3 regions of the Leminorella grimontii genome follow, and region 1 is predicted to be linked to each of the others. Evidence: riboswitches for the same ligand, from Rfam matches in the RefSeq annotation. Region 1 holds a riboswitch; each other region holds the start of a gene.
What was found. A riboswitch is a leader RNA that binds a small molecule or an ion and turns the genes downstream of it on or off. The one in region 1 is predicted to bind thiamine pyrophosphate.
Positions count from the first base shown of each region.

Region 2: another riboswitch for thiamine pyrophosphate. It lies ahead of thiB (thiamine ABC transporter substrate binding subunit); the one in region 1 lies ahead of thiM (hydroxyethylthiazole kinase).
Region 3: another riboswitch for thiamine pyrophosphate. It lies ahead of thiC (phosphomethylpyrimidine synthase ThiC); the one in region 1 lies ahead of thiM (hydroxyethylthiazole kinase).

Region 1 is NZ_CP146357.1:1,047,280-1,055,218, forward strand. It holds gene V8L73_RS04960 (autotransporter outer membrane beta-barrel domain-containing protein) at 1-634, opposite strand, end outside; gene pheA (bifunctional chorismate mutase/prephenate dehydratase) at 1,282-2,439, opposite strand; Phe leader region at 2,687-2,824, opposite strand; gene raiA (ribosome-associated translation inhibitor RaiA) at 3,006-3,344, opposite strand; TPP riboswitch at 3,684-3,782, shown strand; gene thiM (hydroxyethylthiazole kinase) at 3,816-4,628, shown strand; gene thiD (bifunctional hydroxymethylpyrimidine kinase/phosphomethylpyrimidine kinase) at 4,625-5,422, shown strand; gene epd (erythrose-4-phosphate dehydrogenase) at 5,486-6,544, opposite strand; gene V8L73_RS04990 (hypothetical protein) at 6,814-7,152, shown strand; gene V8L73_RS04995 (hypothetical protein) at 7,243-7,446, shown strand; gene V8L73_RS05000 (TetR/AcrR family transcriptional regulator) at 7,586-7,939, opposite strand, start outside.
Region 2 is NZ_CP146357.1:3,010,273-3,018,211, reverse strand. It holds gene V8L73_RS14005 (DsbA family oxidoreductase) at 105-794, shown strand; gene thiQ (thiamine ABC transporter ATP-binding protein ThiQ) at 806-1,501, opposite strand; gene thiP (thiamine/thiamine pyrophosphate ABC transporter permease ThiP) at 1,488-3,092, opposite strand; gene thiB (thiamine ABC transporter substrate binding subunit) at 3,068-4,072, opposite strand; TPP riboswitch at 4,180-4,293, opposite strand; gene V8L73_RS13985 (DUF554 domain-containing protein) at 4,361-5,077, opposite strand; gene V8L73_RS13980 (winged helix-turn-helix domain-containing protein) at 5,359-6,090, opposite strand; gene leuD (3-isopropylmalate dehydratase small subunit) at 6,781-7,383, opposite strand; gene leuC (3-isopropylmalate dehydratase large subunit) at 7,396-7,939, opposite strand, start outside.
Region 3 is NZ_CP146357.1:467,209-475,147, reverse strand. It holds gene nfi (deoxyribonuclease V) at 1-62, opposite strand, end outside; gene hemE (uroporphyrinogen decarboxylase) at 55-1,119, opposite strand; gene nudC (NAD(+) diphosphatase) at 1,192-1,974, opposite strand; gene rsd (sigma D regulator) at 2,070-2,564, shown strand; TPP riboswitch at 2,639-2,752, shown strand; gene thiC (phosphomethylpyrimidine synthase ThiC) at 2,851-4,761, shown strand; gene thiE (thiamine phosphate synthase) at 4,754-5,425, shown strand; gene V8L73_RS02370 (HesA/MoeB/ThiF family protein) at 5,419-6,183, shown strand; gene thiS (sulfur carrier protein ThiS) at 6,164-6,364, shown strand; gene V8L73_RS02360 (thiazole synthase) at 6,366-7,166, shown strand; gene thiH (2-iminoacetate synthase ThiH) at 7,163-7,939, shown strand, end outside.

The DNA of each region.
Region 1 (7,939 bases):
CAATCAGCATCTGGCCTGCCGTGCCGACGGTAACCTTACCGGCGTTGGTGACGTTGAGCCTGCCTATGCCCTGCGCGCCGATGGTCATTGAGCGAAGCACTTCTACATGGCCGCCGGTGCTGACGTTGACGATGCCCGTACTGTTTTGAAGATAGCCGGTTTCCAGGGTGTCTTCAGAATAGAGGTAACCGCCGTTCTCAACCGTGAGTTCCCCCTGACCGCCGGAAGTGCCCAGACGGATGCTTGGCATGAGGACGTTATTGTTTCTATCATTGGCGTCGACTAGCGTTAAAGACGATCCTGCGCCGCTGATGGTCAGCGAGCCCGTAGAACCTGCTCCAGCGCCGATATAGCCGCTAAATCCGCTGACTGCGCGGCCTCCGCTGATAGTCAGCGAACCGCTGTTGGTTGCTGAAGGTGCGGAAACATCGGCGCCAATGATAACGCGATAAAGGTGGTCCCAATCGCCCGTTGCGTTTGTCGTTGCGTCAAGAGTCACGTTTTCACTGTTGTTAATCGTGAGATCGTCTTGGGCCGCAGGAGAATAATCAGCCAAAGCAATAGAAGGGAGCGTTCCTAGAAGTATTGAAATAGAGAGTGCGATGGTAGAAATGCGAATTTTATCTTTATCCATGACAAAGCGTTCCTTGTATATGTTCACTCTTAAAATAAAAGAGGGGATAATAATTCCGGTTTTCTTATATGTCTGGCATGGCTGTAATACAGAGCGCTCAGCCGTTACCGGTTTAGCCTTCTGCTATGCCATACGTAGTCATTTATAGGGTTTTTTAGGCATTAACTTAAATTTAATAAGCTAATGCTCGTTCGATGATGCTACCAATATTTTGGCTTTGATCAACATTTTAGTTTGTCCAAATTTGTCATTTAGATTTTTAATCTAATTGTTTTGCTATTTATATCTTTTTTGTTTTTTCTATGCGTGACATATAGATTATGAGATCGAGATGTTTGGGGTATATAGAATTACTGCTTTCTTTAATATCGAATAAATATATCCATATTCGTTATTTTTTCGTAAATAAAACGGTTGTTGCTGTTTATTATTTCTTCTTTGTTAAATGTAGGTGTAATTTTTAATTATTTCTTGTTTATAAATATAGCCGGGAAATAGTATTGATTGGGAAGCGATCGAGGGGCGGCGTCTTGGATGTTCAAGGTCGTTTAAGTTTGCTGTCAGGAAGGTAGGTGGAGGGAAGGGGAATCGCTTAACCTCAGACCTCAAAAGAGGCCGAAGTTAAGCGACGTTGGGGCTTAAAGAGGCTATTCGAGGGAAACGGGGACGACGTTCTCGCTCGGGAAGCAGCCAAGCACTTTGACCGAGCGCGTAATTGGGCGCAGGTCTTCCAATGCGCCCTGCATTTCGATGGAGTTCAGGTTGGCCTGCATATCGATATAGAACATCTCCTCCCACGGATTGCCGTTGATGGGGCGAGATTCCAGCTTGGTCATCACGATATTGTGCTTACGCAGCACCAGCAGCGCCTCGACCAGCGCACCAGACTGCTGGCCGGTCGCCATGATTAGAGTGGTCTTGGCCGGTATTTGCGCGGCGACCTCAATGGGCTTACGGGCAACGACGATAAAGCGGGTGATGTTTTCTTTTTGGTTAGCCCGTATGTGTTCCAATACCTGAAGTTGGTACAGCGCGCCCCCTGGCTCGCTGCCGACGGCGACCGCGTGCGGCGACTTGAGGCTTGCGACTTTTTCCATAGCGGCAGAGGTGCTCTCGCAGTATTCGATTTTCCAATCGGGGAAGCCGCTCAGGTACTGGGTGCACTGCTGGAAAGGCTGCGGGTGACTGTAGAGGGTGGTGACTTGATCGAGCGTCGTCTCCACCGCGCTGAGCAGGCAGTGGTTAATCGGGTTGGTCAGTTCGCCGACGATAAACAGGCTGGTGGACTGCAGGAGATCGTAGACTTCATTAATCGATCCCGAGCTGGTGTTTTCGATAGGCAGCACGCCGTAGTCTGCCTGGCCGGTTTCAACCAGCTTAAAGATGTCGTCGAATCGGCTGCATCCGCATTCGACGAGGCCGTCAAAGTAGCGGGCGGCGTATTGGCGAGCGGCCAGATGCGAGTAGGAGCCCTTGGGGCCGAGAAAGGCAATTCTGGCGGTGCTGAGCTTGTCCTGATTGATAAACTGCTGCAGGAGTGCCTGTTGCGTCAGTACGGAGTCTTCAATGATCAGCTGAAATACGCGGGTAATGTAGTGCCCGTCCAGGCTGTGCTTTTTGCCTTCTTCAACCAGGCGGCCAAGCAGCGCGCGCTCGCGTTCCTTATCACGGATCGGTAGATGGGTGGCCTGTTTGGTGCGTGCTACGTCCAGCGCCAGGCTGCGGCGCTGCGCCAGCAGTTCCAGCAGTTGCAGGTCAAGCGCGGTAATGCGTTCTCTGAGTCCAAGCAGTGGGTTTTCGTTCATAACGTTGTGTCACCTGTTTTTATACCCGTCATACTTCAAGTTGCCTGTGCGTTGGCTGTAAATACTCGGCCCATCCATGGGCCTCGCCCTTGCGGGCCGCCGCAAACGGCGTTCAAATCTGTTCCAGACAGATTTGTCGTTCACCCCAGTCACTTACTTATGTAAGCTCCTGGGGATTCACTCCCTTGCCGCCTTCATGCAACTCGAATTATTTAGGGTATATGTTCTGTAGTAATAAAAAGCGTCCAATAAAAAAGCCTCCCTTTTGGGAGGCTTCAGTGTTCGTCTTCGCTTTCTTTCTGCTCGCTTCGGAGCTACGGACGAAACGCCTCCCAGTCAGGGGTGGCTAAAAAAGAAAGCGAAGAAAAACGGCACGGATCTCATTGCGTTGGAAATATCCTGAATAAAAAGATGCCCTAACTTAACCGGCACCTTTCCGCTCTGTCAACCGATATTGTTCATCGGCGAAGTAAAAGGCCCAAATGCAGGGAAGGCGAAGGCGTTATGGCCTACCGGAATGAAAAACGCGCCCCGGAGGGCGCGTAAAATAAAAAAGAGAAATCAAATCAATCTTCTTGCAGCTGCTGCAGATTCGCTTCCTTTACGCTGCCGTCGGCGCGGCGGGCTTCCGCCTTGTGCTGCACTTTGTTGAGCTGGCGTTCAAGCTTTAACAGCAGCTCGTTGATAGCAGCATACATGTCTTCATGTTTGGCGCTGGCGACCAGTGGGCCGTTCGGCGTTGTTATCGTCGCATCGGCAACGAACACTTTAGGTTCTTTAGAAAGTACGATATGGGGATTAATTAACTGAACCTGCCATTTCTCCAGCTTTTTGAGACGGTCTTCGACGTGAGTGCGAATTGCCGGGGTAATATCCATTTGTTTGCTAGTAATATTTACTGTCATATAACTTACCTCTTTATCAGTCAACTGCCGTCAAATTCAATTTTAGAATACCGCTCCGGGCAAACAATTATGTGATCGAAATCAATTTTTCCTTTGCCCTGAAGTAAAGATGGCAGAAGTGTGATAACCGTAGTGGTTTGCGACTTTCTGCTTGAGTAATCAGTATAGCTCAAGCAATATTATCAGTTGTGTCGACCTTACAAATCTGTACAAAAGAACACCAATTCCCCTTTTTTTAATCAATTATTTTTTATCTTCCGCAATGTTCCACTTCATTTGAGCGCCTGCGGCTGCGCCTTTTTGGCACCTTGACCCAAACGAAAATTCGTCGAATAATGACCTTCTGACTCGGGGTGCTTCGCTTAACGCGCGGCTGAGATATCACCCGTATTACCTGATCTGGATTATGCCAGCGTAGGGAAGTCACCGTTTCCCAACGGACCTGTCTTCTTCTCGCCGGTTGGGAGCCTTATGACCTCATCTGACCCTGTTATTCTTTCCGGCGCGATTGCCGCCGATTCTCTTTCCCTGCTGCGTAAGAAAGCGCCGCTCATACACTGCCTGACCAATCAGGTAGTGCAGAACTTTACCGCCAACGTTTTGCTGGCGCTCGGCGCTTCCCCTGTGATGGTCGTTTCCCGGCAGGAGGTCGCTGAATTTGCCGCCATTGCCGACGCGCTATTGGTCAACGTAGGGACGCTGCATGACGAACAGAAAGACGCCATTACGCTGGCGGTCGCCTCGGCCAATCGAGCCGGCGTTCCCTGGGTGCTCGATCCGGTTGCCGTCGGGGGCCTGCACTACCGCACGGCGTTTTGCCGGGAGCTGATAGCGCAAGGGCCTGCCGTTATTCGCGGCAACGCCTCTGAAATCATGGCTCTGGCGGGAAGCGCCGCCCGTGGGAGGGGAGTCGACAGCGCTGATGCGTCCTTCACCGCGCTGCCTTCGGCGAAAGCGCTGGCGCAGGAGACGGGAGCGGTGGTGGCCGTAACCGGCGACGTTGATTATATCACCGACGGGCATTTGACCTACTCTGTACCCTACGGCTCCCCGATGATGACCCGCGTGGTCGGCACCGGCTGCGCGCTGTCCGCCGCGGTGGCGGCGTTTATCGCCGCCAGCAAAGAGCGGCGACTGGAACGGGCGGCATCTGCCTGCATGGTGATGGCCGCCTGCGGCGGCATTGCGGCGGCTGAGGTCGATGGGCCGGGCAGCTTTACGCCGCGCTTTCTGGATTTGTTTTATCAGCTTAGGCCGCAGCGGCTAGAGGAGATGACGGTATGAGAATTAACGCACTGACTATTGCCGGTACCGATCCGAGCGGCGGGGCGGGCATTCAGGCGGATTTGAAGGCCTTTTCAGCGCTGGAGGCCTATGGCGCCAGCGTAATGACGGCTCTGGTGGCGCAGAATACGCGGGGCGTGCAGTCCGTCTACCGCATTGAGCCGTCGTTTGTCTCCGCCCAGCTGAGTTCCGTGCTGGACGACGTCAGAATTGATACCGCCAAGATAGGCATGCTGGCGGAGTCTGACATTGTGCATACCGTCGCCGACGCGCTGGAACGCTACGATATCCCCTTTGTTGTGCTGGATACCGTGATGGTTGCCAAGAGCGGCGATCCGCTGCTGGCGCCGGAAGCGGTGGCGGCCATTCGTCGGCGCCTGCTGCCGACAGTGTCTCTGATTACGCCAAACCTGCCGGAGGCCGCCGCGCTGCTTGAATGCGCACAGGCTGCAAGCGAGCGTGAAATGCTGGAGCAGGGAGAAGCGCTGCTGGCCATGGGGTGTAAAGCAGTGCTGATGAAAGGCGGGCACCTGAGTGAATCCGAAAGCCCGGACTGGCTGATAACGCCGCAGGGAAGCCAACGTTTTACCGCGCCGAGGGTAGCGACTCGCCACACTCACGGCACTGGCTGTACGCTGTCGGCCGCGCTGGCGGCATTACGTCCTCGCTGTGACGACTGGCCGCAGGCGGTCGAAGCGGCGAAGGCCTATTTGCAGGGCGCGCTTGTAGCGGCGGATTCGCTGGAGGTTGGCGGCGGCATTGGGCCGGTTCATCACTTTTATCGCTGGTGGTGAACGTTGAATGAAGGTCGGGCGCTAAGGCGCCCGATGCTTTTTCTAACGAGAATATGAAGACCGTCAGGCCTGAGCCTCTTTCTCCACTGGCGCGCTTTGACGCAGCGCCTTATCGCAGTTGCTCATCGCCCATGCGGTATCCAGCATGCGGTTGGCGAATCCCCATTCGTTGTCGCACCACACCAGCATTTTCACCAGATGCTGGCCGCTGACGCGGGTTTGGGTTCCGTCGACGATGGCGCTGTGCGGATCGTGGTTGAAATCGGTAGAAACCAGCGGCAGCTCGGTATAGTCAACGATGCCGTTAAGCGCATTGTTGGCGGCGTGCTCCAGCAGGCGGTTAACGTCGCCGACGTTGACCGGCACTTCCAACGTGACGCTCAGGTCGATGGCGGTGACGTTAACGGTAGGAACTCGCACCGAAATCGCCTCGAAGCGATCGCAAAACTTGGGGAAAATGCGGGTGATGCCCGCCGCCAGCTTGGTATCCACCGGGATAATCGACTGTCCGGCAGCGCGGGTGCGGCGCAGATCCTTGTGGTAGGCGTCAATTACCGGCTGGTCGTTCATGGCGGCGTGGATAGTGGTCACCGTACCCGAACGGATTTCGAAAGCGTCGTCCAGCAGCTTGATGACGGGAATAATGCAGTTGGTCGTGCAGGAGGCGTTGGATACGATGCGGTGCTCCGCGCGAAGAATAGCGTGGTTGACGCCGTAGACAATCGTTGCGTCGAGGTCGTTGCCGCCGGGGTGTGAAAACAGCACCTTTTTGGCGCCGGCCGCAATGTGGGCTTCGCCGTCGGCCCGGCTGCCAAATACGCCGCTGCAGTCCAGCACGATGTCGACGTTAAGGGACTTCCACGGCAGATTGGCGATCTCTTTTTGATGAAACAGCTGGATGGCGTCATCGTCAATCCACAGCATCTTCCCTTCCTGGCGGACGTTCCGGGCGAAGCGACCGTGGGTTGAGTCATATTTCAGCAGGTGAGCCATTCCCTTAGGCTCGGCCAGTTCATTAATGGCGACGACGCTGATATCCCTATTCCGGCCGGATTCGTAAAGCGCACGCAAAACGCTGCGGCCAATGCGGCCAAAGCCGTTAATGGCGATTCGAAGGGTCATGTTATTCCTTATAGGTACTTGGGGCCGTTCAGCCCTGTTGTCATGCCGGATTGGCAGAATAACACAATGGAGTAAGGGAAAAAGCCTTCCGAAAGGCGTTTAATAGTAAAAGATCATGCGCAAATGTTGACGGCGATGTAGCGTTGGATGAACAGAATGTGCTTTTTTCAACGCGTTTTCGAACTTAATTTGCCGTCGCCTCCGATTATTGCTTCATAATCAGCGCCGCTTTAGATAGCGCTTTTTGTTCTTTACATGTAGTAAACGTCATGAATACAAACCTCTTTACCGCCCGCTGGAGCCGCTCCGGCAACCTGCTGTGCCACGGCGAGTGGCAAATTACCTATAACGGAATCCCCATCCTCCTCCCTGAACGCCTGCGTGACAAAGACATGGGCACCTACGGCATATATGACATCATGGATCCCGATAACGAGCTGTTTGCCGACGGCCTGAAGGAAGACGACTGGATTTTGGAAAATTTGGAGTGGCTGGCGGATTTTTTTGCCGAAAACGACATACCCATTGAAGAACCGCTTATTCGTCAATTTTATCAAGAAATTAACCGGCAGGACTGGCGCTGCACCAGCTGTGCGGGATGCATGTAGCCGGTTGATCACGCATAAAAAATAGGGTTGAACAGAAACAAGTGGATTCATATAGTTACCTTTGTAAATTAATTTCAAGGGAGAAGCCGTATGAAGTGGATGCTATGTGCCGTCGTGCTGCCGCTGGTTGGATGTGGAACTTATCAAAGCGGATGCGACGTCAGGGAGCCTTTGCCTATTTACAAACGCGACGCCGATACGGGAGAGTACAGGCGCGATCGGCGAATGGAGCGGGTTCGGGAGCAGGGAATGCGAGACGGTTCGACGGACGGCGGCGCGATGGGGTGTCGATAGCGTTGTCTACCGCTCAAAAAGCGCGGTAGAGAGTTCGGCAACGTAAATTCCTTCCTGTGAATAGGCAGTTACGCAATGGCCGCGCATGTGATAGAACACGGCGGTCAGATTTTTATCGGCGACAGCAGTAAGGGTTAGGTTATCCCGTTTCTTCATTGACTGGGCAGGCTTGATATCCATAAAGGAAGCAGCGCACGGCCTGGCGCACATGGAGGTCGATCTCTTCTTCCGACGGCGCGGGCACGCCGAACAGCGCGTCCTGCATCAGATTACACTTAATCAGGTTGATCAGGTGGTCGCAGGCCAGATGAGGGTCGGTTTGAATCAGCTCGCCGCGGTCCATGTAGCCTTTGAGAAACGATTCCAGATAGCGTGAAACGCGGCCCGGGCCTTGGGTAATAAAGAATTCGCCCAGCTCTTTGTCGTGAAAAGACTCCGTCAGCAGCAGGCGATAGGTATTGACCATGCAGGGCTGAAGGATGGTGCTTAGAAA
Region 2 (7,939 bases), 2.0 Mb from region 1:
ACACGCTTTTTAGGAGAGATATCCGCCATTCTTTAAGCTGCCTGTGCGTCGTAACGGACGCCGATGGCTTTTTGCGCCGCCTCAATAGGTAGGGGTAACGAACGATGAAGATACAGATGTGGTCAGATTTTTCCTGTCCGTTTTGCTATATCGGCAAGCAGCACCTTAAGAGAGCGCTGTCCGCATGCGGGCTTATCGAGCGTGCAGAGATCGTTTTTCGAAGCTTCGAGCTGGATCCTCGCGCCGTTTCGCTACAAAGCGGAGATATCTATCGTCACCTGTCGGAAAAGTACGATATGGGCATCATGGAAGTAAAAGAGATGACCGAACAGATTGCGCGTCAGGGGGCCATTGCCGGCCTGAGCTTTCGCTTCGACAGGCTCATTCCTACCAATACGTTTGATGCGCATCGGCTGCTGCATTTCGCCGCGGGCAGCGGTTCTGCCGATGCCGTCGGCGAGGCGTTGTTTTACGCGTCGTTTACCGAGGGGCGAAATCTGTCTGACCGGCGCACGCTGGTTGAGCTTGGACAGAAAGCAGGGTTGAACGTCGACGTAGCGAGAGAAATGTTAGTGAGCGATCGCTATGGCGAGGCGGTGCGCGCCGATGAAGGGCTTGCCCGCCAGCTGAAAATCACGTCGGTGCCTTTCTTCATTTTTGATAATAAATATGCGGTGTCGGGCGCTCAACCGGTAGACGTTTTTAGCGACGTGCTGGTGAAGGTGGAGCAGGAGGCGCAAAGGCTTGGCCGCCTGAACGGCGGCTCTTCCCATCAGGAGGACGCTTTTGGCTAACGGCGTGGCCGTTAGCGAACTCCGAGAATTGCCGCTGCTTCCGAGCCGCCGCTCAGCAGCGCGGCCGTCGGCCCGTCATAAACGATACAGCCTTCATTCACCAGCAGCGTTCTGTCGGCGATGCGGGCCGCATCGTCCAGATTGTGCGACACCATCAACAAGGTGAGCGCTTGCTCATCGCAGACTTCTTCCAACAGCGTGAGCATATCGCTTCGCAGCGCCGGATCCAGCGCCGAAAAGGGCTCATCCAGAAGCAGGATAGGCCGGTCTCTCACCAGGCAGCGAGCCAGCGCCACCCGCTGACGCTGACCGCCGGACAGCTGCGACGGCAGGCGGTCCATGTAGTCGAACAGGCCAACCCTGCTGGCAATATCCCGCCTTTTTTGCCTTTGTTCTTCCGACAGGCTAAGCCCGGGATCCAGGCCCAGACCGATATTTTGCTCGACGGTAAGGTGCGCGAACAGATTGTTTTCCTGAAACAAAATGGAAACCGGGCGCTCGGACGGCGGCGTGTCTCGGTGATCTTGCCCGTTAAGCTTAAGCTCTCCGCTGTGCGCAAAAACAAAGCCGGCGATAAGGTGCAAAAGCGTGCTTTTACCCGCGCCGCTGGGGCCGAGAATAGCGATGCGCTCGCCCGACTTGGCCTTAAGAGTAAAGCGCAGGAAAAGCGGCGGATAGGGATAGCAGAGGTCATCAAGTGCGATCATGGCGTCCGGGTAACCGTTCAATCAGTGTAAACAGGGCGAAGCTTACCAGCAGCAGCAGTAGCGAAGTAACGGCCGCAGACGCGCTGCGGTAGTTGCCTAACTGCTGGTAAAGATAATAGGGTAAGGTGCGAAATTCGTCATTGCCAAACAGGGCGATAACGCCGAAGTCGCCGATAGACAGCACGCTGGCAAAGGCCAGCGCCTGAGCCATAGGGCGCTTGAGCGCGCGAAGTTCGATCCATTTCAGGCGACTATAGCCGTTCATTCCGAGTGACTGGGCCAGCAGCGTATAGCGTTCCGCCAGATCCCGCATCGGGTTTTCCAGCACTTTGAGCGCATAGGGGATGGCCATCAGCGCGTTAGTGAAAATAACCAGCCCGTCGGCGGATTTAGGCAGGCCAACGCTGTGGCTAAGCAGCAGGAAAAAGCCGGTGGCCAGCACGATAGCCGGCATGGCCAGTATCATCATGCCGCAGGCCTCAAGTCGGCCTCCCCAGGGGCTGTAGCGAAGCTTAAGCTCTCTGCTGCTCCACAGCAGCATCACGGTAAGCGCGAGGCAAAGCAGGCCGGAAGCGGCCGCGATGCGCAGCGACGTCGACAGCGCCTGCCAAAGCGCGCTCTGGCGTAAAACGTTTGGGGCAGCGGCGTTTACGCCATCGATGATGACCGACAGCAGCGGCGGAATCAAAAACAGCATAGTGCCAACAATAAGCATGGCGTCGACGGCTTTACGCAGGCGCGAGTCTCGAGGATCGCGCCAGCGCAGGCCGTAGGTCGCGCCAACCGGCGGCGCGGCGTTGAGACGTTGGCTGACGAGCACCACGACGATACAGCAGAAAAGTTGGATCAGGCCGAGCAGCGCGGCGCGTTGCAAGTCGAAGTCGTAATAAAGCGCTTGGTAGATGGCCAGCTCAATGGTCGTTGCCCGGGGGCCGCCGCCGAGGGTGAGCACGGTGGCGAAGCTGGCGAAACACAGCATAAATACCAAAGCCAGAGTGGGAAGAAGCTGGCGCCGCAAGGCAGGCCATTCGACGAAGCGAAAGCGCTGTCGGGCGTTCATTCCCAGCTGTGCGGCAAGCATGCGCTGTTCAACGGCCACGCCTTCCAGCGCCTGTAGCAGCAGTCGGGTCGCCAGCGGCAGGTTGAAAAAGGCGTGGGCCAGCAGGATGCCCGTCAGGCCATAGATAGAAAACTCCGGCGTGAAGCCCATCAGCCGCAGCAGCTGAGAAAGCCAGCCCTGCTGTCCGTAAACGCTCAGAAGTCCAAATACCGCCACCAGCACCGGCAGCACCAGCGTCATGGCGCACAGGCGAAGCAGCAGCGTTTTGCCGATAAACTCTCGGCGAAACAGCGCCCCGGCGATAAATACCGCGGGCGTCACGGCGATGACGGCGGATAAGAATGCCTGCCAGAAGGTAAAGCGTACGACGTGCCATAGATAGGCGTCGCTCGCCAAAGCGCGCAGATTGCCCGGCGGCGCGTATAGCCATAGGGTGATAAATGCGGCCAGAGCAACGCTGACAATAAGGCCCGCAGACAGGAGGCCCGGCCAAAGCCAGGGCGCTATCAGCGGCTGACGGCGCTTTGCCACGTCCGAATCCAGGATGCGCGGTTGGCGTCAACGTCCTCTGCGCTGAACTGAAGCGCTTTGGTCGGCTTGGCTAAGCGTGAGAATGCCTCCGGCAGCGGGATGTCGATAACCGGATACATCCAGTTAGCGGTGGGGATTTGGCTTTGGAAGGCCGGCGTTGTCATAAACGCCATAAATTTATCCGCCAGCTCCGGCTGTTGGCTTGCCTTGAGGCGCCCTGCGACCTCAACCTGCAGGTAGTGCCCTTCTTCAAACGGCGCGCTGACGTAGCGGTCGATTTTTTCTTCAATCATGTGATAGGCGGGCGAGGTGGTGTAGCTCAGCACCAGATCGGCCTCGCCTTTTAAGAACAGCTTGTAGGACTCGCTCCAGCCCTTGGTCACGGTAACGGTTTTTTTTGACAGTTTTTGCCAGGCTTGTGCTGCCTCATCGCCGTAGACTTTCTGCATCCACAGCATCAGCCCTTGGCCGGGTGTACTGGTGCGCGGATCCTGGTAGATAACGCGCCACTTTTGTTCGCCCTCTAGCAGCTCTTTCAGGCTTTTAGGCGGATTTTTTAGCGCCTCTTTGTTGTAAACAAAGGCGAAGTAGCCGTAGTCGTAGGGAATAAAGGTGTCGTCCTGCCAGCCGCCGGGGACGGTGAGTTTCTTCATGTCCTCATCTTGGCCGTGGGGGGCGAACAGGCCGGTTTTTTTAGCCGCAGCGGTAAGGTTGTTGTCTAACCCCAGAACGACGTCGGCAGGGCTGTTTTTACCTTCCATCCGCAGGCGGTTGAGCAGAGAAACGCCGTCGGACAGGGGAACGAGATTGAGCGTACATCCGCATTCGGCCTCAAAAGCCTGCTTGATCTTGGGCCCCGGGCCCCATTCGGAGGCAAAGGAGTCATAGGTGTAGACGGTCAGAACCGGCTTTGTGTCGGCAGCAAAGATAGGGCTGGCGGCGATAAGCAGCAGCGTAGTAACGACGGCTTTTCTTAACACTTTGCGCTCCTGGTTTTTATAAATAGCTATAAAAAGCTATAAAAAAGTCATAAAACAAAAGGAAACAAAGGTCTTTGAGTCAACGGCGCGTTGAGCGGTAGGCTTAGGCTATACGCGTTCTCAAATCCCTCCGCCGGCATTAACCGGATCAGGTTCTACGGGTAAGGTTCAGGCGACCGAACGCATTCTCAGCTTTTAGGCAAGCACCCCGTTGAGGTGAATATATTGTAGTTGCTCTCGCCGCGGGGAGGAAGCGGATTTATTTTAAGGCTGCGGCGAGAAGAGGGCTTATCCCATAAACTTATGCCAATAGAGCGATATGGGAACAATCAGAACCAGTGCCGGAAGGAAGTTAACCACGGCGAAGGTTTTTATTTGGGCGATGCGAAGCCCTACGGCAATCATCAAAATTCCACCGCAGGCAGAGAAGTCGCCCAGCGTAACGTCGTCCATAAAGGGCATGATAAGGCGAGCGGAACAGAACAGGGCGGCCTGAATGGCTAACTGGGGAAGGGCGATAGTCATAACGCCGACGCCGAGGGTCGTTGCGAAAATAGCAGCGGTGAAGACGTCGAGCAGCGATTTCACCAGTAAAAGCTGATAGTCGCCGGTCATACCTTCCGTCAAAGAACCGACGACGCCGGTGCCGCTGGCGCAAAACAGCACGATAAGAGCGGTAAAATTCTGACTATAGGCTTCCGGCGTCATGCCGTGATGGCGAGTTGGAACAATATGAGCCAGCGCGCGTTGAATAAAAGAACCGAACTTCTGAACGCCTTTTTCCATATAGCAAAGTTCGCCGATGGCGACGCCCAGAATCAGCGCCAGCGCGACGGCGGGCAGCTGATGTACTTTGATCGTCATGACGACGCCCATCGCGATGGAGGTCATAGCAAACGCGGCGGGAAGCCCTTCGCGCAGGCGTAGAGGAATGATGGGCGCGAGTAGAAGGCCGAGAGCGCCGCCAAAAAAGATTGCGGCGCCGTTAAGATATGGACCGAGCATGTATTTTCCTGAATTAATCAATCAAACTCTGACGCAAGGATTAACGTCCGCGCGGTTAAATCGAAGGATTTAGCGCAGGCGCCGTTCCTGGCGATGACATAAGCGTTTACAGAATTCGCTGTCCGCAGAAGTTCGATGGACAATTTTAGAGAAACTGATGATAACGCGTTGGGAATCTAAAAAGCGGCCCTCATTTTGGCGAAATAAGGCGCAACAGTAAATAGGGCGGCGCGGGATCGAGTAAGAATTTTTCTTATACGATCCTTTTGCGAGCCTTTTCCCTACCCATTTTCTTTCAATAGATGAAGCATCTTTGTCAACGCCAGGTCATTTGTATCCGGTTGGCTGAGCTGAGTGAGCCTGTAAGGGCTCTGGCACTCTTGTACGTTTTCTTCGTCAGAAAACGCCTGAGAGGGCGTGAAGGCATAAACGCCCAGTGTGAAGGCGCTAACGACCATCATAAACAGGCTGAGGTAAAGCCCACGGCCTTGACGTTTGGCTTTGATGGCCGAGGGGCCTGTCACCCAGGCTGTCCGCATCGATGCGATGTCCTGAAGGTAAGCGCTTTCGTTTTGAGGAAGCGATTCGCTGGATTCGGCAATCGTGAAAGTAGGGGGCGCGACCCGCGTCGTTTCTATCTCTGCCGCTGCTTTATCTCCGTCTTCGGCAGGCGTTTGCAAAACGCAGTAGGCTTTTTCCAGCAGATAGCCTTTTCGTGGAACGGTGATAATGACCTTCTGATCTTTCCCCGAGTCTTCCAACGCGGCCCGCAGCGCGTGTATTGCGTTGGGGAGGCTGTTTTGCCCAATGACTCTCTTTTCCCAGACCAGAGAGTTCAAGCGTTCTTTGGAAAGTATGGCGCCGGCGTGCTCGCTTAAGATCAGCAACAGCTTGAATTGAAATTCACCGAGGCGTTTAACTTCTTTTGTCTCTTGATGAATGATGGAATCAGTTGCGCTATCGATTAGCCAACCGTTAATGACGCAATGCGTGTTTTTGCTATCTTTTTTCATAGAAAGAACAAGCCTTATAAACGGCATTTTGATCGATAGAACGACGGTTGATGACGCGGTGTTTTCTTCCTGAATACGGCAGTCTGATTTGCGCGAAGATGATTATAGCGGGGCGCAGCGTTACTATCGGTCAAAATGGGGTTTTAAAATAATATAAAAATTATTTCTTGATTAATGTGTTGCCTGCCTGGGTTTTGTATGTCAGACGTGGATATATTAATACGTTAAGCAGTTAAAATAATCAATAATCAAATAATAGTTATTTTAAATAATAATTATCGTATCTTGTTGTTTTAAATTAGGTTATATTTTTATGGGCAATTAGGTAAGAATTTGTTTCATTATGATAATTTATTTTAATTATTAAATTTATCAAGTTCTTACTATTGTTTTTGTTTTGTTGTAACTATGTTTTTATTTGGTTGTTATTAGTTAATGGAAAGATGTTAATAAGAATAAATCTCTTTAACTCTATAGAATAATATAGGGTAAAAACCTTTTTAATATTATGGCCTTTAAGGGGCGGTGATGGCTTTCTAATTTGAGAAAGTATTTTCTATAAAGATGATTATATTAAAGGGCTGGTAGGGTGGGGGATGAATTATATTATGGCTTAAAAGTGTGTGGAAAACACATTGGGTTTTTAATGAGGTAAGCCCCTTGCCGGGGCTTACCAATCAAAATGACGGCCTATCGCAAGAACGCTGGCTGCTTCGCTTCATAGGCGCCGATCGCATCGTCGTGTTGCAGCGTCAGGCCTATACTGTCCAATCCGTTAATCATGCAATGCTTGCGGAAAGGGTCGATGGTAAAGGCGTAGGCCTTATCGCCCGCAATCACCTTTTGATTTTCTAAATCGACGGTAAAGGTGACGCCTTCCTGTGCCGCTACCAGCGCGAACAGTTCGTCGATTTCCGCTTCGGCCAACGTGACCGGCAGCAGCTGGTTGTTAAAGGAGTTACCGTAAAAGATATCGGCAAAGCTTGGCGCGATCACCACTTTGAAGCCGTAGTCTGTCAACGCCCAGGGCGCGTGCTCGCGAGAGGAGCCGCAGCCGAAGTTTTCGCGCGCTAGCAGAATGGACGCGCCCTTATAGCGCGGCTTGTTCAGCACGAAGTCCGGATTGGGCTTTTGCCCCGCGTCGTCCAGAAAGCGCCAGTCGTTGAACAGGTGCTGGCCAAAGCCGGTGCGGGTGACCTTTTGTAGAAACTGCTTGGGAATAATGGCGTCCGTATCTACGTTGGCGGCGTCTAACGGCACTACGATGCCGGTATGTTGAGTAAACTTCGTCATGCTGTTGTCTCCTTAAGCCAGCGAACGGATGTCGGCAAAGTGGCCGCTGATGGCTGCGGCGGCGGCCATCGCGGGGCTAACCAGGTGAGTACGCCCACCCCGGCCCTGACGGCCTTCAAAGTTACGGTTGCTGGTCGACGCGCAGCGTTCGCCCGGCTCTAACCGGTCGTTGTTCATCGCCAGACACATTGAACAGCCCGGCAGGCGCCATTCAAAGCCGGCTTCGATAAAGATTTTGTCCAGGCCTTCTTCTTCCGCCTGCGCTTTCACCGGGCCGGAGCCCGGCACTACCATGGCGACGACGCCGGGTGCGACTTTGCGCCCCTTGGCGACGGCGGCTGCGGCGCGCAGGTCCTCAATACGGGAGTTGGTGCAGGAGCCGATGAACACTTTGTCGATGGCGACGTCGGTCATCTTCTGGCCCGCTTTCAGATCCATATAGGCCAGCGCCTTTTCCGCCGAGGCGCGTTCAACCGGATCGCTGAACGATTCGGGGGCAGGGATTGCCTGATCGACCGCCATTACTTGGCCCGGGTTGGTGCCCCAGGTTACCTGC
Region 3 (7,939 bases), 580 kb from region 1:
TGCTTAACGACCGCTTTGGCTTTTTCAACCTGCTCAGCCCTAAGCGCTGCAGTATCAGTCATGATACTGCCGGGATAAACGGTGAACGGCGTCAACGAAGGCCCCGGCATGCTCGGGCGGTACGTCTTGATGAATACCGTGTCCCAAATTGAACACGTGACCATCGCCTTGGCCAAACCCGGCCAGGATCTCTGCGACCTCCTGCTCAATTCTTGCTGGCGAGGCGTACAGCATTGAGGGATCCATGTTGCCCTGCAGAGCCACGCGAGAGCCAACCCGACGTCGCGCATCGGCGATATCCGTTGTCCAATCCAGTCCTAACGCATCACATCCAGTATCAGCCATTGCCTCCAACCACTGTCCGCCCCCTTTGGTGAACAGAGTAACCGGCACTCGGCGGCCTTCGTTTTCCCGCATCAGACCATCAACAATCTTATGCATATAAGCCAGAGAGAACTCACGATAGTCGCGCCCAGTCAGTACGCCGCCCCAGGTATCGAAAATCATTACCGCCTGTGCGCCGGCGCGGATCTGAGCATTCAAATAAAGGACCACGCTGTCGGCCAGCTTGTCTAACAGCAGGTGCAGCGTTTCAGGCTCGGCGTACATCATCTTCTTAATCTTGGTGAACGCCTTACTGCTGCCCCCTTCGACCATATAGGTCGCTAGAGTCCACGGGCTGCCTGAAAAGCCGATAAGGGGGACTTCCCCTTTCAGATTCCGACGAATAGTGCGTACGGCGTTCATAACGTAGCCCAATTCCTGCTCGGGATCGGGCACCGGCAGTTTCTCTACGTCAGCGCGGCAGGTTACCGGGCGCTCAAAGCGCGGCCCCTCTCCCGTTTCAAAATAGAGCCCGATCCCCATGGCGTCAGGAACGGTAAGGATATCGGAGAACAGGATTGCCGCATCCAGAGCATAGCGCCGCAGGGGCTGCAGGGTGACTTCACAGGCCAGTTCGGCATTTTTACACAGCGCCATAAAATCGCCAGCCTCAGCGCGGGTTGCTTTATATTCCGGCAGATAGCGCCCTGCCTGCCGCATCATCCATACGGGAGTCACGTCAACGGGCTGGCGCAGCAAAGCGCGCAGATAGCGATCGTTTTTTAGTTCATTCATTATTTTTATCCTCGATAATTGCGCGCATTGTAACATGCAGGGGCTTCTTCCTACAGCTGACAGGTCACACCGCTATTGTCCGTGTTCTCGTTCCGCCCGACATAAGGCAACCGTGTCTTCAATAAGGCGGCGAGCGACCGTCCCCGGCGGCGGCAACATGGGTAATCGGTCGTAATCAAACCAATTGGCGTCAAGCAGCTCGGACTTATCGATTTTCAACTCTCCGCTGTCATAATCGGCTAGGTAGGCAACCATTAGCGAATGGGGGAACGGCCACGGCTGCGAGGAGATATAGCGCAGATTTTTTATCGACAGGTTGCTCTCTTCGTGAACCTCGCGGGCAACGGCCTGCTCCAGCGTCTCCCCCACTTCGACGAAGCCAGCCAGCGCGGTATAGATGCCGCCGCGGTGTCGATTATGCTGGGCCAACAATATCTTGTCCTCCCTACGAATGGCGACAATGACGCAGGGAGCTATCTGCGGGTAATAGCGCTGATGGCAGTTCGGACACAGGCAGGCCCACTCCCTGTCGCTAATGGTCATGGCGTGCCCGCAGTAACCGCAAAAGCGGTGTGCGCGATAAAAATCCTCTAGTTGAACGGCTCGGCCGGCCAGTTGAAACAGACCACGATCCTCATTGAGCAATTGGCGCACCGACGCCATATCCCGCGCTCGCGACTGACGCACCAACCACACGGGGTGGCTCTGCCACTCACCGATGCGGTACGCCCTCTCGCCGCTTAACTGAAAATCCTTTGCAAAACCAAAAGGCAGCTCCCCCTTAGGAAGCCACAACTTACCGGCATAGCTCAATAACCACCAGCCAGACTCATCACCGCGTAACTGTTGTTCCATGACCGTCTTGCTAAACCTCTTATTTACTGGCAATCTAACAACGGTTTTTACATTATCTTAACTTTTCCAACCAACTTAATGACTCTGGACATCCTATGCTAAACCGACTTGAAACTCTAACTGAGCGCGTGGGCGGTAACCATCAATTGATTGACCAATGGTTAGAGTCGCGCAAAAGCCTGCTCGTTACTTATTATCGTCTGGTTGGTATTAAACCAAACAAAGAGAAAAATATCCCTCTTAATGAGAAAGCGCTGATCGACTTTGGCCATCACCTGGTGGACTACCTTTCCGCTTGCCATTTTCATATCTATGACAGAATCATTATTCAGGATGAAGGCGCTACAAGCCCCAATCTCGCCCCTGGTCAAAAAATTTATCCGTTGCTAGAAGAAAATACTAGAAAAATCATGGCATTTTACGATAGCTATGTTGAAAAAGGCATTAATGACGACACCATATTACAGCTGGATGAAGATCTTTCAACGGTAGGCGAACTGCTGGCAAATCGGTTTATGCTGGAAGATAAGCTGATTGTAGAAGCAATTAAAAACTGGGAAAGCCACCACAGCTCAACCAAGCAGTCATAACGGCAAAGCGGACAAAAATCCCTTTGCCGTTTTTATCGTCTTACCTATACTGTGCTTTACCGCCTTTATGGCGGCTAATCTTGTCGGAGTGCCCAGCGACCTTTATGGTGCGGGCTGAGACCGTTAATTCGGGATCCGCGGAACCTGATCGGGCTAATACCCGCGAAGGGAACAAGAGTAATTCAATTCGGATAGGAAAAAGGCCACCGCGCTAATTTTCGCTATCCATTACTCCCTCCTCGAACTCCGGACAAGCAATCCCCACTTGTTATTTTTGGAGTTTGCTATGTCTAACCGAAGAATCCAACGCGCTCAGGCGCAGCAGTTTATCGCTCAACTACAGGGACACGCGTTCCCCAATTCGCACAGGGTGTATATTCAAGGCTCCCGCGACGATATCCAAGTTCCCATGCGGGAAATATGCCTCAGCCCGACGCTCATCGGCGGCACGCAAAGCGCCCCCCAGTATGAAGAAAATGAGCCAGTTCCCGTTTACGATACGTCGGGCCCCTACGGCGATCCGTCGGCCTGCATAGACGTTCACCAAGGGCTAGCGCCTCTGCGCCAACGCTGGATAGAAGAGCGCGACGACACCGAGCCCTTGACGAAGGCGTCATCACACTTTACCCAGCAGCGCCTTGCCGACGAGGGGCTCGATCACCTGCGCTATACGCACCTTCCGCCGCCAAGGCGCGCCAAAGAGGGCCGATGCGTGACCCAGCTGCATTACGCAAGAGCGGGCATCATCACGCCAGAAATGGAGTTCATCGCCTTGAGAGAAAACGTAGGCAGAGAACGCCTGCGTTCAGAGGCGCTGACGCGCCAGCATCCTGGGCAATCCTACGGCGCTCGCCTGCCGGAAAACATCACGCCGGAGTTTGTCCGCGCGGAAGTAGCTGCAGGCCGCGCGATTATTCCCGCCAACGTAAACCACCCGGAATCAGAGCCCATGATTATCGGGCGAAACTTTTTGGTAAAAGTTAACGCCAACATAGGTAATTCATCGTTAACCTCCTCCATTGAGGAAGAGGTGGAAAAGCTGGTCTGGGCTACCCGCTGGGGAGCGGATACCGTTATGGATCTCTCCACCGGGCGCTATATTCACGAAACGCGCGAATGGATAATCCGCAATAGCCCGGTGCCCATCGGCACCGTTCCCATTTACCAGGCATTGGAAAAGGTAAACGGCATCGCTGAAAGCCTGAACTGGGAGGTCTTTAAAGATACGCTTATCGAACAGGCTGAACAGGGGGTGGACTACTTCACTATTCACGCCGGTCTGCTTTTACGCTACGTGCCGCTGACGGCCAATCGCCTGACGGGCATCGTCTCACGCGGCGGAGCGATTATGGCAAAGTGGTGCCTCTCTCACCATAGAGAAAACTTTCTGTATGAGCACTTCCGCGATATCTGCGAAATCTGTAGCAAATACGATGTCGCACTCTCGTTAGGAGATGGCCTGCGGCCAGGCTCCGTGCAAGACGCCAACGACGAAGCCCAGTTCGCTGAACTTCATACGCTGGGAGAGCTGACGAAAATAGCCTGGCAGTACGACGTTCAGGTCATGATCGAGGGCCCCGGCCATGTTCCGATGCAAATGATTCACCGTAACATGACCGAGCAATTAGAACATTGCCATGAAGCGCCCTTCTACACGCTCGGCCCACTGACGACGGATATCGCCCCCGGCTATGACCACTTCACCTCTGGCATCGGTGCAGCGCTTATCGGCTGGTTTGGCTGCGCCATGCTGTGCTACGTCACCCCGAAAGAACATCTGGGGCTGCCAAATAAAGAGGACGTTAAACAAGGGCTGATCGCCTATCGCATCGCTGCTCATGCCGCCGATCTGGCCAAGGGACACCCAGGGGCCCAAATCCGCGATAACGCCATGTCAAAAGCGCGCTTTGAGTTTCGCTGGGAAGATCAGTTTAACCTCGCGCTGGATCCAGAAACAGCCCGCGCCTACCACGATGAAACGCTGCCGCAGGCGTCCGGTAAAATCGCCCACTTCTGCTCCATGTGCGGCCCCAAGTTCTGTTCAATGAAGATATCGCAAGAGGTTCGCGACTTTGCTAAAGAGCAAACCGCCTCCGGCGGCATGGCTGAAATGGCTCTGCGCTTTCGAGAGCGGGGAAACGAACTCTACCATTCCGCCGTTTCACAAATCGTCACCGAGGAGAATAACAATGACTAAGACAGCGAGCCTGGTGTCCCTGCCGCCGACGCCGTTTCCTCCAACAGCAAAACGACTCGGCCTCTACCCGGTCGTCGATACGCTGGAATGGATAGAAAAGCTGCTTAGCGCCGGCGTCACTACTATTCAACTGAGAATAAAGAACTGCCAGGACGACGAAGTAGAAGAAACCGTACGGCTGGCCGTTGAATTGGGAAAACGCTTCAATGCCCGACTTTTTATCAATGACTACTGGCGGTTGGCTATCAAACACAATGCTTATGGCGTCCATCTGGGCCAAGAAGATCTGTTGACGGCCGACCTGAAGGCCATCCACCAGGCTGGACTGCGCCTTGGCGTTTCTACGCATGACGATGAAGAACTTGCCAACGCGATCATCGTTCGCCCGTCCTATATCGCGCTTGGACACATCTTTCCAACGCAAACCAAAGAGATGCCGTCAGCCCCTCAGGGCCTCGCCGAGCTCAGGCGACACGTGTCGTCGATCCCCGATTACCCGACCGTCGCCATTGGCGGTATCAGCATTGACCGGGTAAAAGACGTTCTAAACTGCGGCGTGGGCAGCATTGCCGTTGTCAGCGCCATCACTAAAGCGCCGGACTGGCGCCAGGCGACGGAAGCGCTGCTTTCCATGATAGAAGATATGGAGCCATCGTCATGCTAAGCGACAGTGAATTTCTGCGCTACAGCCGCCAGCTGCTGCTAGAAGAGATAGGCGAAGAGGGGCAGCGTCGCCTTAAGCGCTCAACGGCGCTGATCGTAGGGCTTGGAGGGCTAGGTTCGCCGGTTTCGCTTTATCTGGCCGCCGCTGGCGTTGGTTCGCTGATTCTGGCGGATGACGATACGCTTCATCAGACAAACCTACAGCGCCAAATACTGTTTGATAGCGCTGACGTTAAAAAGCCGAAGGCGGAACTGGCGGCCAAGCGCCTCAAGGGGCTAAATCCGTCTATTAGCTGTCGGATTGAAACCCAAAGAATAACTCAGGACAGCCTGCCCACATTACTTCACGACGTAGATCTAGTGATTGACTGCTGTGACAACATGGCGACGCGCCACGTTGTCAACGCAGCCTGTGTCTCTCGCTCGCTGCCGTTGATAAGCGGCAGCGCCGTTGGCTTTAGCGGCCAACTGTTTGTACTCACGCCGCCGTTTGCCGAAGGCTGCTACGCCTGTCTTTACCCCGACAAAGAAGAGCCGTCCCGCAATTGCCGAACGGCCGGCGTGCTTGGCCCGATGGTCGGCGCTATCGGTTCGCTTCAGGCATTGGAAGCGGTCAAAATGCTAGCAGGAATGCCCTCAGCCCTTAGCGGTCAGCTGCGTCTATTCAACGGAAAGCAGCACGCGTGGACCAGCCTCAAACTCAGGCGAGATCCGCTCTGTTCCGTGTGCGGAGGGCAACATGCAAATCACACTGAATGATACCCCAATGGAACTACAAGACAGCGCAGCGCTGTCCGATCTCTTGGTGCAATTAGGACATCCCACTCAGGGCATCGCCATCGCCGTCAATCAAACTATTGTGCCCAAAACCGCTTGGGAAACGCATCGGCTCTACCACGGCGACAGCGTGCTGATGTTTCAGGCCATTGCAGGAGGCTAATATGTTAACAATCGCAGAAACTTCTTTCACATCACGCCTGTTCATCGGCACGGGAAAATTCGCCAATTCGAGCCTGATGACGCAGGCCATTGACGCTTCCGGCGCTCAGTTAGCAACGATGGCGATGAAACGCGTCTCGTTAGGGAAAAACTCAGATAACCTGATTTCTCCGCTTAGCCAACTTGGCGTTCGCCTTCTACCCAACACCTCCGGCGCCAAAAACGCGCAAGAGGCCATCTTTGCAGCCCGTCTGGCAAAAGAAGCGCTGGGTACCCGCTGGTTAAAGCTCGAAATTCATCCCGACGCCCGTTATCTACTGCCGGATCCCGTTGAGACGCTGAAAGCGGCGGAGCAGTTGGTTAAAGAAGGCTTCATCGTTCTTCCCTACTGTAGCGCCGATCCGGTTTTATGTAAGCGCCTCGAGGAAGCAGGCTGCGCGGCGGTCATGCCGCTGGGAGCGCCTATTGGCTCTAATATGGGCCTACAAACGCAGACGTTTCTTCGCATTATCATTGAGCAATCCAACGTTCCGGTTATTGTCGATGCCGGCATCGGCGCGCCCAGCCACGCGGCGCAGGCGATGGAGATAGGAGCAGATGCCGTATTGGTCAATACGGCGATTGCCGTTTCTCGCGATCCCGTCGGCATGGCTAACGCCTTTCGCCTGGCGGTAGAGAGCGGTCGACAGGCTTATCAATGCGGCCTGGGAGCCATTCGTCAAGACGCCACGGCAGAAGCGTCCAGTCCGCTAACGGCATTTCTTCATGAAGGTTCCCCTGCTTCCGTTAAGGAGCCGCAATGAGCGCCGATTTTCAATCTCTTTGGCAAACCGTCGACTGGGAGAGTACGACGCTTTCTATCTACGAAAAAAATTCCGCTGACGTTGAGCGCGCTCTGCAGGCCGAAAAATGCAACCTGAACGACTTCATGGCGCTGATTTCTCCCGCGGCTATGGCCTATCTGGAGCCTATGGCCCAAAAAGCCCAACGGCTAACCCGACAACGCTTTGGAAATACGGTAGGGTTTTATGCGCCGCTTTATCTCTCAAACCTATGCGCCAACGACTGTACCTATTGCGGTTTCTCTATGAGTAACCGAATAAAACGCAAAACGCTGTCGGAAGAGGAAATATTGCGCGAGTGCCAAGCGCTTAACGATCTGGGATATCAGCATATTTTGCTGGTAACCGGTGAACATCAGGGAAAGGTCGGCATGGATTATTTCCGACGCAGCCTACCGCTAATACGCCAACGCGTCAGCTCGCTGATGATGGAAGTTCAGCCTTTAGCAACTCAAGACTACGCAGAGCTTAAGTCGCTGGGATTAGACGCGGTTATGGTCTATCAGGAAACCTATCATGCACGGACATACCAGAAAAACCATCTTAGGGGGAAAAAGCAGGACTTTTTCTGGCGTATGGCGACGCCTGAAAGGCTAGGCGCTGCAGGGATCGATAAAATAGGTTTGGGCGTGTTACTCGGGTTATGCGAACAGTGGCGTACTGACAGCTACTTTTTGGCGCAACACTTGAGATATTTACAAAATCGCTACTGGCAAAGCCGCTACTCGATTTCT